Linked DNA regions of Alkalihalophilus pseudofirmus. The protein of the gene in region 2 binds, or shares a complex with, the protein of the main gene of each other region. Links are inferred from orthologs where the notes say so. Each region holds a gene or a part of one and is shown on either strand. Other genes may lie near its edges.

What was found.
Region 1: the proteins of trxA (region 2) and trxB are in contact, whole or in part, in a crystal structure (PDB 1F6M), measured with the Escherichia coli proteins. The link is inferred for Alkalihalophilus pseudofirmus from one-to-one orthologs.

What each region holds. Positions count from the first base shown.
Region 1 is NZ_CP117835.1:3,544,328-3,551,135, forward strand. Bases 1,618-4,613 are described here. They hold trxB (thioredoxin-disulfide reductase), read right to left. Parts: upstream 3,589-4,613; coding sequence 2,647-3,588; downstream 1,618-2,646. Other genes in these bases: rapZ (RNase adapter RapZ), read right to left, coding at 1,618-1,817; PQ478_RS18705 (NUDIX hydrolase), read right to left, coding at 1,899-2,381; PQ478_RS18715 (tetratricopeptide repeat protein), read right to left, coding at 3,697-4,613. Also shown: PQ478_RS18695 (gluconeogenesis factor YvcK family protein), read right to left, coding at 1-927; more of rapZ, read right to left, coding at 924-1,617; more of PQ478_RS18715, read right to left, coding at 4,614-4,764; PQ478_RS18720 (DUF7305 domain-containing protein), read left to right, coding at 4,989-6,131; PQ478_RS18725 (DoxX family protein), read right to left, coding at 6,177-6,695.
Region 2 is NZ_CP117835.1:3,168,864-3,175,353, forward strand. Bases 3,813-6,490 are described here. They hold trxA (thioredoxin), read right to left. Parts: upstream 5,470-6,490; coding sequence 5,155-5,469; downstream 3,813-5,154. Other genes in these bases: uvrC (excinuclease ABC subunit UvrC), read right to left, coding at 3,813-4,962; PQ478_RS16880 (electron transfer flavoprotein subunit alpha/FixB family protein), read right to left, coding at 5,677-6,490. In the rest of the region: PQ478_RS16855 (TrkH family potassium uptake protein), read right to left, coding at 1-878; PQ478_RS16860 (YslB family protein), read left to right, coding at 1,081-1,479; PQ478_RS16865 (aspartate kinase), read right to left, coding at 1,513-2,760; more of uvrC, read right to left, coding at 3,172-3,812. UniProt on the Escherichia coli protein: Participates in various redox reactions through the reversible oxidation of its active center dithiol to a disulfide and catalyzes dithiol-disulfide exchange reactions.

The DNA.
Region 1 (6,808 bases), 370 kb from region 2 along the record:
TGCCTTAGATACTTTAATCGCATCATGTCTCAGCATTTTCTCATACTCCACAACAAAATGATCACAGATTATGCCGACGCCCATTGATTGAAGCCGGTCGGTATCTACAGTAACAGGGACAGCATGTTCTTTTGAATAATGCTTCCTCACTTCATCAGATACAGGTGACCCATGAACGAGGATTTCATCTATCATACCTTTTCCGCAATGAGAAAACAACGCATCGAGGTGTTCGGAGGCTGTATAGCCGTCAGTCTCTCCACTTTGTGTCATCACATTGCAGATATATACCTTTTTTGCTTCTGACTCTGAAACAGCTTCACTGATCCCTGGAACGAGCAGATTTGGCAGAACGCTTGTATATAGGCTTCCTGGCCCAAGTACGATGAGGTCTGCCTCTTGAATAGCTTTAACACTTTCATAAAGCGGACTAATGTCTGCTGGTGTTAAAAAGACCCGTTTAATTCGTTTTTTGGAAAGCGGTATTTTTGACTCCCCTGTTACCACGGTGCCATCTTCCATCTCACCATGTAAGACGACACTGCGATTAGCAGCAGGAAATACTTTTCCACGTACATTTAAGACCTTGCTGAGCTCTGCAATCCCTTTTGCAAAATCTCCAGTGAGAGACGTCATTCCTGCTAACAGCAAGTTGCCTAAGGAATGTCCTGATAAGCCATTCCCATTTTGAAAACGATGCTGAAATAACTCTTCTACTAATGGCTCTACTTCAGCAAGGGCGACGAGAACGTTACGAACATCTCCAGGAGGCGGAATATCAAGCTCTTGCCTCAAACGCCCTGAGCTGCCCCCATCATCGGCCACTGTTACAACCGCCGTGATCGAAACAGGAAATGTTTTTAACCCTCGAAGCAATACAGATAGTCCTGTTCCTCCGCCGATTACAACAATTTTCTTTTGCTTCACGTTGTTTTTTCCTTCCCCTTTTCAATATCTCTATGACTCACATGCATTACATACTCATTTGAAAATGCCTCACCAAAGTATTCTGCTAAAGTAACCGAACGGTGCTTTCCGCCAGTACATCCAATTCCGATGACAACCTGGCTCTTACCTTCACGTTTATACTGTGGAAGCATATACGTCAGCAAGTCACGAAGCTTTTCAATAAATGTCTGTGTTTCACTCCACTTCAGTACATACGAAGACACTTCTTCATTTAATCCTGTTTGAGGTCTTAGATGATCGACATAATGAGGATTAGGCAGGAATCTCACATCAAAAACAAGGTCGGCATCAATCGGGATTCCGTATTTAAAGCCAAACGACATGATATTGATTGAGAATGGATGACGATCCGTCGTTTTAAAACGCTGGATAATTCTCTCACGCAGCTGGATTGGCTTCATCTCTGTTGTATCAATAATCTGCTGGGCGCGGCCTTTTAACTCTTCAAGCAATTCACGTTCTTTTTTAATTCCATCCAGCGGAAGTCCGCCTTTAGCTAATGGATGAGACCTTCTCGTTTCTTTGTAGCGTTGTACGAGCTTGGCATCCTTTGCATCTAAGAACAAAATTTGCATTTTAAGCTGGATGTTTTCTTCTATGCTGATCGCATCAATTGCCTCAAATAAATGATCAAAAAATGCTTTCCCGCGAAGGTCGATAACGAGTGCGACTTTATTCATCGTCCCGTTTGAGCCTTTTAAGAGATCAACAAATTTTGGAATTAAAGCAGGGGGCAAATTATCCACACAGAAATACCCTAAGTCTTCAAAACTTTGGACAGCCACAGTTTTTCCTGCCCCAGACATCCCTGTGATGATTACGATTTGTATTTCTTCTTGATTGGTCATAGCCTATCACCTGCTCTTAGATTTAGTTCAATCTTATTAAAAATAACCTTATTTATGTTTAATTTATCTTTCAGCTTATCTTTACTTAGATTGATCAGGATCTGATGGATCAGGATCTAATCGATAAGATAGCAATTTAAAATCGGGTGTGTAATGGAACGTTCCATACATCAATCCGTCGTGTTCTAACACGTGACGGAATAACTGTTTATCTCCTTCAGCCATAGGCAGGGATGTAATCTGATCTAGCGGCTGCCATTTTAAAGATCCTTCTGGTGATTCCTCAAGCTGTTCACCTTCATACTGTGTTGCTTGAAATGTAAACATCATCCACTCAGATTGAATCTTGTCATCTTCAATAATGACCATTGAAAAAACGGCACGCAGCTTCGCATCTTTCACAAGAAATCCTGTTTCTTCACGGAACTCTCTTGTCACTGCTTCTTTAATGGATTCACCAGATTCCATTTTTCCTCCTGGTGCCACCCACCATCCTCTACGTGGCTTCTGTAACAATAACGCTTGATCTCCATTTACTAGTACACAGTTTGTAACCCTTTGCAACAGCTTCACCTCAGTTCTACTACTCCTTAATATTATACATTCATTTTGATAACGTCACAATTACTTGGATTAGGGAAAATTTGCATGAGGGTTGATTTTGTCGAATCATTTCAAAAATAGACAAAAAAAGGGCACGGACGATGTGTCCGTGCAAATTATATAAAAAAGGGGGTCAATTACTTATTTATATCATACCCCATATATATTTCATCCTTGTTACAAACTCATTAAGACCGAATTACGTTTTTTTCTGCAGTTTTTTGAATTATTTTGTCTGTTCTGCGAGACTTTCTAGATAATGTTGCACATTTTGTGCAGCTAAGCTGCCATCGCCTGTTGCTGTGACGATTTGACGAAGAGATTTTTCACGAATATCACCTGCTGCATAAATGCCAGGTACTTTCGTTTCCATTTCTTCATTTGTAACAACATATCCTTCTTCATTTAAGATGCCAAGGTTTTTCACACTCGCATTTAGCGGAAGCATACCGATGTAGATGAATACACCATCTGTCTTGAAATCTTTTGTTTCGCCTGTTTCTGTGTTCTCAATTGTGACACTGCCTACTTTTCCGCCCTCTTCATTGATCTCGTTTACAACATGATTCCAAATAAATTCGATCTTATCATTGTTAAACGCACGATCTTGAAGAATTTTTTGAGCACGAAGCTGATCACGGCGGTGAATGACTGTCACTTTAGAAGCAAAACGAGTTAAGTAAACAGCCTCTTCAACAGCCGAGTCTCCTCCGCCGACAACAACAAGCTCTTTCCCTTTAAAGAAAGCTCCGTCACAAACAGCACAGTATGAAACCCCGCGGCCGCTAAGCTCTTTTTCACCTGGAATGCCAAGCTTTTTATATTCTGCACCCGTTGCAACAATGACAGAACGCGCCTTGTATTCTTTACTGCCTGCTTTGACGATCTTATAATGACCTTCATCGATAATCTCTTTTACATCGCCATAGCCATATTCAGCACCGAACTTCTTCGCATGCTCAAACATTTTTGTTGAAAGCTCAGGCCCTAAAATATGGTCAAAGCCGGGATAGTTTTCTACATCTTCTGTATTAGCCATCTGACCGCCAGGAACTCCGCGCTCAAGCATAATCGTGCTTAAGTTTGCACGAGATGTATAAACAGCTGCAGTCATTCCGGCAGGACCCGCTCCTGCGATAATGACATCATACACTTTTTCTTCACTCATCCTAATCCACTCCTTCAATCACTGCTGTAAATTGATTTCTACCCTTATCCTAATCAAGAGATATATAAGTGTCTACTTATATGCTCAAACAAAACAAATTCTTTACAATTACCACAGGTGGTATTCTACATCGCGCGCCAAAAGGGTGCCTTGCTCTACTTTTTCAAGAATTTCTGCCGCAGATTTATTCCCTAGCTTTCCCGCTCTGCGCCAGTAAAATAAGGCCTTTTCATACTGGTCTGTGTGATAGTACGCCACAGCTAAGCAATGGAACAGATCGGGTTCACGTTCTAAAATGAAGGGCTCTACACGCATAATCCGTCCGATGACCTGCTCGTAATGTCCGACTGCTGCCAGAACTTGTGCTACCTTCATATGATGTTCGATATCAAGCGGATAAATGCGCTTAATCGCATCAATAAAAGGTGCTGCAGACAACTCATTGTCTTTCATCGTATAAAATACTGCTAAATTACAAAGGGCGAATAAATTCCCCTCATCTTCTTGTAACACATTTCTGCTTAGTTCAAACGCCGAATCATCGCCTAGACGAAAAAGTGCTTCAGCTAAATGATTATGCGCCGACCAGCAAGCAGGGTGCTCCGTAATAATGTCTTGCAAAATAGGAAGCGCCTCTTCAGGTTTCCCGTCTCTAAGCAGTGTACGGGCACGGCCATGCTCAATAATATATTCATCAGAGGACAAATCAAACGACTCCCAATCTTCTTCGTCGTCCGCATCAGCCTCTGCTTCATTTTGCTCTACTTGCATTAAATCCAACAAGTCGCCTGCGTCTTTGAAGAACTCCCCGCCAGGAGTTAATACCATGTAACGCTTTGCGGCCTCTTCAGCCTTTTCAAATAATCCAAGATAGGCATAATTGTTAGCCATGAAAAAATAACATTCAGATTGATCGTCTCCGTGATTCGTTAGGACCATCTCTAAAATGTCATTCGATCTCTCATACTGGCCGATCTCTGAGAGAACTGCCGCTAATTGAACATGAAAAACCGGCTCTTGATCCGTCAGCTTAACAGCACGTTCAAATAATTTCACTGCTCGCTTCAGATGGTTTTTACGATAAGCAATAATGCCTCTATGAAAGAAATAATCGCCGCTGCGATAAAACGGGATCACATTTCGGTTTTCTTGCTCATTTTCAGGTGTTAAGTTCATGAAGTTTAATTCCCCCAAGTTCTCATTCATACACCCAAGTATACAATAAACAAAGAGAAGTAGGAATGTGAAATAACGATTCTTCTTTGTTCTAGCCTCGAATTTCCTCTACCTTTCCAATCTATATTCTATTACACAAACTTTAGATAGAAACTTTTACCAAAAATGTTATAACATAAGGACTATATACCTATCAACTTTAACATTCTTACTCGAGGTGATATATGCTAACTAAATACATAGTAAAAGAAAAAGGCCTTACTTTATTAGAAGTATTAGCTACCATTGTGATCTCATCCCTTTTTATAGGGATCATTTATAATGTATTACTATCTACTTTTTCATTTAATGAGAAAACAAGCTCGCATATCAACCTTCGTCAAGAGGCCAATATTATGATGACACAGTTAAGAGAACAGCATAAGGCTGGATATGATGATGTATTTTGCTATGATGATTTTTTTGAATCTGCGCATTTAATCGAACACATTGAGCTTAATGAAATTTCACCTGAAGGAACAACTATTACTACGAACAGACGTTGCGGGAATTTAAACGCTGACTATAACTTAAATGTAAATATGAGGCTAACCGATTCTCATAACCCTTCATTTGAGATACAAACAACCCTGGAAAGTCAATATTCCTCAAGTGTTACACCAATTAATCCAGGCCCTGATCCTGATCCAGAACCCGAGTCTTCGTTTCTAGACTACTTAAGAAAGGAAAATGTCCTCTTCTTTGGAAATATTCTTGATTTCACAGGGAACGGAACCGTCATAGGTCCAGAAGCTACAGTTGTGATGCGAAACGGCTTTTCATCGAACAGCGGCTCTAAAACATCAATCAAGGCGAAGAATATTTACATACAAGGAAATTTAGATTTAAAACATATTACTCTTGGCCACAGCTCTGAGAGCACCATTTACGTAGGCGGTGATATTTTAACAGGAAACTTAAATCAGGTTGATATCAACGGAAAAATACTTTATACAGGTTCAATTACGGGTAAAGATACACTCCCGCACGAAGATAGCTACACAGTGGAAAAAGTAGATTCTATTTCGTTTCCTGAATTTACTTTGCCTGATGTAGAAAATCAAAATTGGTATACAGAGAGAGGCTACACCGTATTAAATGACCAGACGACGTACCGCAAACAGATTTCTAATCAGACCATCTATGCCTCTAAAGGAGATGTAAGAATCTCTAGTAATACGAGCGGCATAATCTTTGCTCCAGATGGTAATGTCACCATTGATAATAATGCTACATTTACCGGAGTGATTATCGCTAAAAGCATTGATATAAAAGGGACCGTCGTTTATGAACCTCTTCCGCCGGATGCCGAAGTCCCTTTCAACTAAAAAAACTCAGGAGCATGTGGATATGCTCCTGAGTTTTATAAAGTGTTAAGCCGCATTCGCTACATCACCTTGAATCCTTTGGCCGCCATTTCGTTTGTTGTTAATGAACCCTTTCATATAAGGAATAGCCCAGCGGTCGCCGCCGTATCTGCCAGCATTCGCTCCTGCTGCCAAGATGAAGATGGTAAATAAGATCATCCACGGATTAGAAGAAATCGTTCCGGCAAATAAGAAGGCAAAATTCATCATAATCCCGAAGAAGGCTGCTGCTGTTGTAAATACCCCAAAGATCAATCCAAGACCGACAAACAATTCTCCCCATGCCACCATGTAGCTGAACAATTCTGCATTAGGAACAGCAAACCCCTCAATAAAAGCATGGTATGTTGGATATTGCTCAAGCACAGCGGGATTATTCACAACTCCCATTAAATATCCCTCAGCACTAAATCCTCCCGTTACTTTACCAAAACCGGCTGTCACCCACATCCAGCCAATATATAATCGGATCAAAGTTAGAGCTCCTGCTGCATAGCGGTTCGTCCGTAAAAAATTCATAAACATCGTAATGTCCTCCTCTTGTTTTCCTTTTGGTATGATTTCAGTTTGCAAATTCGTTTGTGAAACATTTCACATGATAAGTTAAAAAAATTGATTTGGATTAGTGATCACTAACT
Region 2 (6,490 bases):
GTGGCAATATTTAATTCCGACACATCCATGGTCGAAAGGCCGCCGCTTCTCGTGGTGGCTGAATTAAAGATGGAATAAAATAACTGCTGGTGCCACTCAAGACCTACATAATATGATCCCGTCTCAAGCGCCCAAATTCCAATAACCCCAATAATAAAAACAGCAAAATAAGTAGTCGTTGTAATCTTCGTAAACAAGCTGAATTTAAAATGAGGGTTATCTTTAGAGAAATACTCCTTCAGTTCCATTAACACAGGGAACCCAATCGCACCAGCAAAAATCAGCAGGATCACAACAAGCTGTACATAATAATCGTTCGCAAAAGGAATTAACGATTGCCCTGTGACATCAAACCCCGCATTTGTAAATGCACTTAATGAAGCAAATGCGCCTTGATAGAAGGCTTCCCCAACCGTATCAAAATAGCGTATATAATATGTACCTAGAATCAATGCCCCAATTAACTCGATGATTAAAGCTACAAAAAGAATACCTCTCATCAAATTCACTAGGCCTGAAAATTTATTTTGGTTTTGATCGACCATGATCAGCATTCGCTGAGATAAATTGATTTTCTTTCCGAAAAGCATCCATACAAATGTGCCTAGTGTCATAATGCCAATTCCGCCAAGCTGAATAGCCAATGCAAGAAAGAATACACCGATATAACTATACGTCTCTGACACATTTACCACCGTTAACCCAGTCACACTTACCGCACTTACAGACGTAAATAACGCTTCAGAGAATGTAAGGTCGACTCCTTCTTTATGTGAGATAGGTAGATAAAGAAGGATACTAAAGACAATCATTGCTATGATATAAGAAATGATAATAACCCTAAAGGGGGAAAGAAATTGACTTAACCCTAATTTCATCGTGTAGTACCTCCGTATTCATTCGCGCTTAAGTATACCATTTCCGTATTAGAGAAACTATAAGCGCTAGGAAAAAAGTAAGCACTTTTCCTTATATTTCCCTACGATTACCTCCCAATACTTCTGAGATTCCTTCTATATTCATTTGGACAGCTAGAAAGAGACCTTTTATAATATAAGAAGAGGAGAGGTGTTTTTCTACATGGAATTTAGAGACGAGACATTCGGTTACGATTTACTTAGAAATGATATTTTAAAGGAGGTCTTCGGGCAAGAGCATGACTCTATTTTGTACTGGGTTGGAAAAGCCCTTGCTCGCAAGTACCCGTTACATACAATCGAGGAAACCATCGATTTTTTTGAAAAAGCAAATTGGGGTACCCTGTCATTAGTAAAAGAAAAAAAGCAAGAACGGGTATTTGAGCTTCGCGGTGAATGGATGGATAAAAACGATGACCGCAGTTATCAATTAGAGGCAGGATTTCTAGCCCAGCAAGTAGAAACATGGCTGTCCTCTTATACTGCTGCTACTCAGACAAAGAAAAAAGGGATTATTCATATTCAAGTCGAGTCCGATCTGCATGACACGATTGAAGCGTAAAAAAAGCGATGCATGAGTGCATCGCTTTTTCCTTTATACTAATTGTGCCGCTTGTTCTTCTTCATGTACTTCGTCTAATTTAAACGCATCATGTAAGACCTCAACTGCCATCACCATATCGTCTTCAGATACAACAGCCGACACTTTAATCTCAGATGTGCTGACCATTTTAATAAATATTTCATTTTTAGCTAGGGCCTCAAACATTGTAGCAGCCACACCCGGGTTTGAAATCATGCCTGACCCTACTATCGATACTTTTGCAAGATCTTCTTCATGATATAAGTGTTCAAATTCAAGTTCATTCTTTGCTTGCTCTAAGCGTGCTACTGTTTCTTTCAGTGAGCATTGAGTAATAGAGAATGAGATATTTACATGATCTTCGTCGTATTGGTTTTGAATAATGATATCTACATTTACTCCGTTGCTTGATAAAATAGAAAATAGTTTTGGCAGGGTATCCATACGGTTTGGCAGACCTGCAACTGTTACTTTTGTAACATCATTCTCAAATGCAATCCCTCTTACGATTAAATTTTTCTCCACTGTAACTTCCTCCTCAATCATTGTTCCCGTTTCTTCTACCATGCTTGATGCAACCATTAATGGAACTTCATAATTTTTCGCAAACTCTACCGCTCTTGGATGAAGTACACCTGCTCCTAAGTTTGCCATCTCTAACATTTCATCATAAGATACCGCCTGCAGTTTACGTGCCTTCTTCACATAACGTGGGTCCGTCGTAAATACTCCGGTTACATCTGTATAAATCTCACAACGGTCTGCCCCTACAGCTGCAGCCAGCGCAACCGCTGTTGTATCTGAACCGCCTCTTCCAAGTGTTGTAATGCTGCCATCTTCTGTTACACCTTGAAAACCTGCCACAACTAGTACTTTGCCTGCTTCAAGCTGATTTGTTAACCGTTCTGAATCAATTTCTTGTATTCTTGCATTTCCATGAGATGCTTCTGTTAAAATACCTGCCTGACCGCCTGTATAAGATACGGCATCTACCCCGCGCTTTAAGAGTGCCATTGTAAGTAAGGAGATCGTCACTTGTTCTCCCGTGGATAAAAGCATATCCATTTCTCTCTTACTTGGATGATCCGTAATATCACTTGCTAAACTGACAAGCTGATCCGTTGACTTCCCCATCGCTGAAACGACAACAATCAACTCACTCCCTGCCTCTGCTGCTCGTGTAACACGGTCTGCAACATTTTCAATTTTTTCTACAGAACCAACTGAAGTTCCGCCATATTTTTGTACAATCCTTGCCATTTCGCCTCATCCTCTCAATCTCTTCACGCGCGATTCTTTTGATCGACTGGATGTGTTATACCTTTTTGCGTACAAAAAAAGCAACAATAAGGAAAACCCCTCACCGTTGCTTGTCATACCGTACAGGTACCACACTACTCCCTTTCTCACGTGAGATAGTTCTCCACAAGACTATTGGGTATAGTCAAGTGACAGCCTTACCCCTATTCGAGATAAGTCCAGCATGTATAGTTATGAGGTCTATACAAACTTCGGCGAATTCCCCTTTTAACCAGTGTCAAAGAACCTCATCGTTCTCGACTGGCTTACTAATGGTTTTCGCTCCTCTACCATCACTTCATTGTTTTGAAGTGCGGCATATTTAATTGTTTTTCATTCTAGCAGAGGATAACGTATGTTGCAACAAGAAATTTAATCTTTCTCATGCAGCTTTTCATATATAGCTTCTGCTACGTTCTTTGGCACCCCTTCTACTGCTAATTCTTCAATCGTCGCTTCCTTCATTTTTCTCACGGACCCAAAATGCTTGAGCAGCTGGCGTTTTCGTTTCTCTCCTACACCAGGGATCTCATCAAGCACAGATTGAAAGAAGGTTTTTGACCTTGTTTGTCTATGAAAGGTAATCGCAAACCTGTGAACCTCATCTTGTATTCTTTGAAGTAAATAAAATTCATGGCTGTCTCTTTTTAACGGAATGACTACCGGAGGGTCGCCCATTAATAATTGTGAGGTACGGTGCTTTTCATCTTTAGCAAGTCCGCAAACCGGTATAGAGAGCCCTAATTCATCTTCGATTACTTCTTGCGCAGAAGCAATCTGACCTTTTCCTCCATCAATGACAATTAAATCAGGCAGCGGTCTTTCTTCTTGCAGCAGCCTCACATAGCGCCTTTTTACAACCTCGCGCATTGAACCGTAATCATCTGGACCTGTCACTGTCTTGATCTTGTATTTCCGGTAATCTTTGCGGCTTGGTTTCCCATCTAAAAAGGTCACCATTGCGGAGACAGGATCTGTTCCTTGAATGTTTGAGTTATCAAAAGCTTCTATGCGATAAGGAGTTGCAATCCCCATCGCTTCTCCTAATCGTTCTACTGCTTTGATCGTTCGATCTTCATCCCGCTCAATTAAAGAAAACTTTTCTTTTAGCGCAAAAGATGCATTCTGGTTGGCTAAATCCAGCAGCTCCTTTTTCTTACCTCGTTTCGGATGAGCTGTCTTCACTTCTAATAATTGTTCAACCAATTCACGATCTACCTCTTCTGGCAGGAGTATTTCCGCTGGCTTAATATGATCTTTTTGAAGATAAAACTGCCCTACAAATGTAAGCAGATCATCCTTAGCTTCTTTATAAAATGGAAAAATCGACACATCACGCTCGATCAGCTTTCCTTGACGTATAAAGAACACCTGCACGCACATCCAGCCTTTATCATAAGCAAAGCCAAATACATCTCGATTAATATGATCATTAATGGTCATCTTTTGCTTTTCTCTGACTTGATCCATATGCTGCAATAGATCTCTTAATTCTTTGGCCCGCTCAAAATTCAACTCTTCTGAGGCTTTCATCATCTTCTCTGTAAGATCTTCTTTAATCTCATCATGACCTGAACGCAAAAATTTAGTGATTTCTTGAACCATCTCTTGGTTTTGCTCTTTTGTGACCTCATAAACACACGGCGCTAAACATTGACCGATATGATAATATAAACACACTTTATCGGGCATCGTTCTGCATTTACGCAATGGATATAAGCGGTCTAATAACTTTTTCGTCTCGTTAGCCGCTCCTGCATTAGGATAAGGACCAAAATACTTCCCGCCGTCTTTTTTTATGTTTCTTGTTGTAATCAACCGCGGATGTTCTTCATTTGTTATTTTTAAATACGGATACGATTTATCATCTTTTAACATGACATTGTATTTTGGGTCATGTTTTTTTATTAAGTTCATCTCGAGAATAAGCGCCTCGATATTTGATGAGGTCATAATATATTCAAAGTCCACAATCTCACTAACAAGCCGTTGTGTTTTCGCATCATGAGAACCAGTAAAATAAGATCGCACTCGATTTTTCAAAACCTTTGCTTTCCCTACATAGATAATGGTTCCTTGACGATCTTTCATTAAATAACAGCCAGGCTGATCAGGCAAGACCGCTAGCTTTTCCTTCAGGTAATTTCCATCTTTCTGATTCACTTACATGTCTCCCCCTCTCCATTACAGCGAAACTTATTGCTGTAAATCCGATAGCTCTAACCTATTGGCTGCAAGATCTAAACATATGTTCTCTCACTCTATTGTTAGCGACATCTAAAAAAATATCAAGTATGAAGCAGCAAGCACAGCAAAAAATCGCGCTCTCTTTTGAGGGCGCGATTTCATAATGAATTATAGGTGTTTGTTTAGAAGTTCAGCTAATGCTTCCTTCGGCTGGAACCCAACAACTTGATCTACTACATCTCCATCTTTAAAAACAAGAAGAGTAGGGATACTCATGACGCTGTATTTACCAGCTGTTTCTTGGTTCTCATCTACATCTAACTTAGCAATCTTTACTTTATCGCCCATCTCTGCATCTAATTCTTCAAGAACAGGTGCAATCATTTTACAAGGTCCACACCAAGGTGCCCAAAAGTCTGCAAGAACGACTCCCTCACTTGTTTCACTTGCGAATGTTTGATCTGTTACGTTTACGATAGCCATCAAAAAAGCCTCCTTTAATTCTCAACAAAATAATTTACAGTCTGATTATACCATTTGACGTATTAAATTGGCGAATAAGTTGCTCGCAATTATTATCCCCTGCCTAGTATTAAAATAACCGAATGAATAATTTTAAAACATGCCCCGCTATAATCTATGTGATAAAAAAAGAAAGCCCATGCGTCTATGGACTTTCTTAAAGGGTCATTAGTTAGAAACTAATGTGCTTTTAAGCTCTTCTGTCAGGATTGGAAGAATTTCAAATAGATCGCCGACTATACCGTAATCAGCCACTTCAAAAATAGGAGCTTCTGGGTCTTTGTTAATTGCTACAATGACCTTAGAGTTAGACATACCAGCTAAATGCTGAATCGCACCTGAAAGACCAACCGCAATATATAAATCTGGTGTCACGACTTTACCCGTTTGACCAATTTGCAGTGAGTAATCGCAATAGTCTGCATCACACGCTCCACGAGACGCTCCAACCGCACCGCCTAGTAGGTCTGCTAATTCTTGCAGCGGCTCAAAGCCTTCTTTCCCTTTTACTCCACGGCCGCCAGCTACGATTACTTTTGCTTCAGAAAGATCAACACCGCCTGTTGCTTTACGAACCACATCTTTAATGACTGTGCGTAGATCTTTAATATCTACTGTTAAGTTCGAAACATCTCCGCTTCTTGACTCATCTTTTTCAAGCGGCGGAATGTTATTTGGACGGATCGTTGCAAAAACAACTCCCTCATTTACTTTCTTTTTCTCAAATGCTTTACCAGAATAGATTGGACGCGTGAATACCGCATCTCCTCCGTCCATCTCAACAGAGATCGCATCAGAGATCAGCCCCGCATTTAATTTCATCGCTAGACGCGGTGAAACATCTTTACCTAATGAAGTGTGTCCAAGAAGAACTCCCTCTGGACTCTCTACATCAAGAACTTGCAATAATGCCTGTTGATAAGCATCTGTTGTGTATGTTTTAAGGTCAGCATGGTTCACAACGATTACACGATCTGCACCG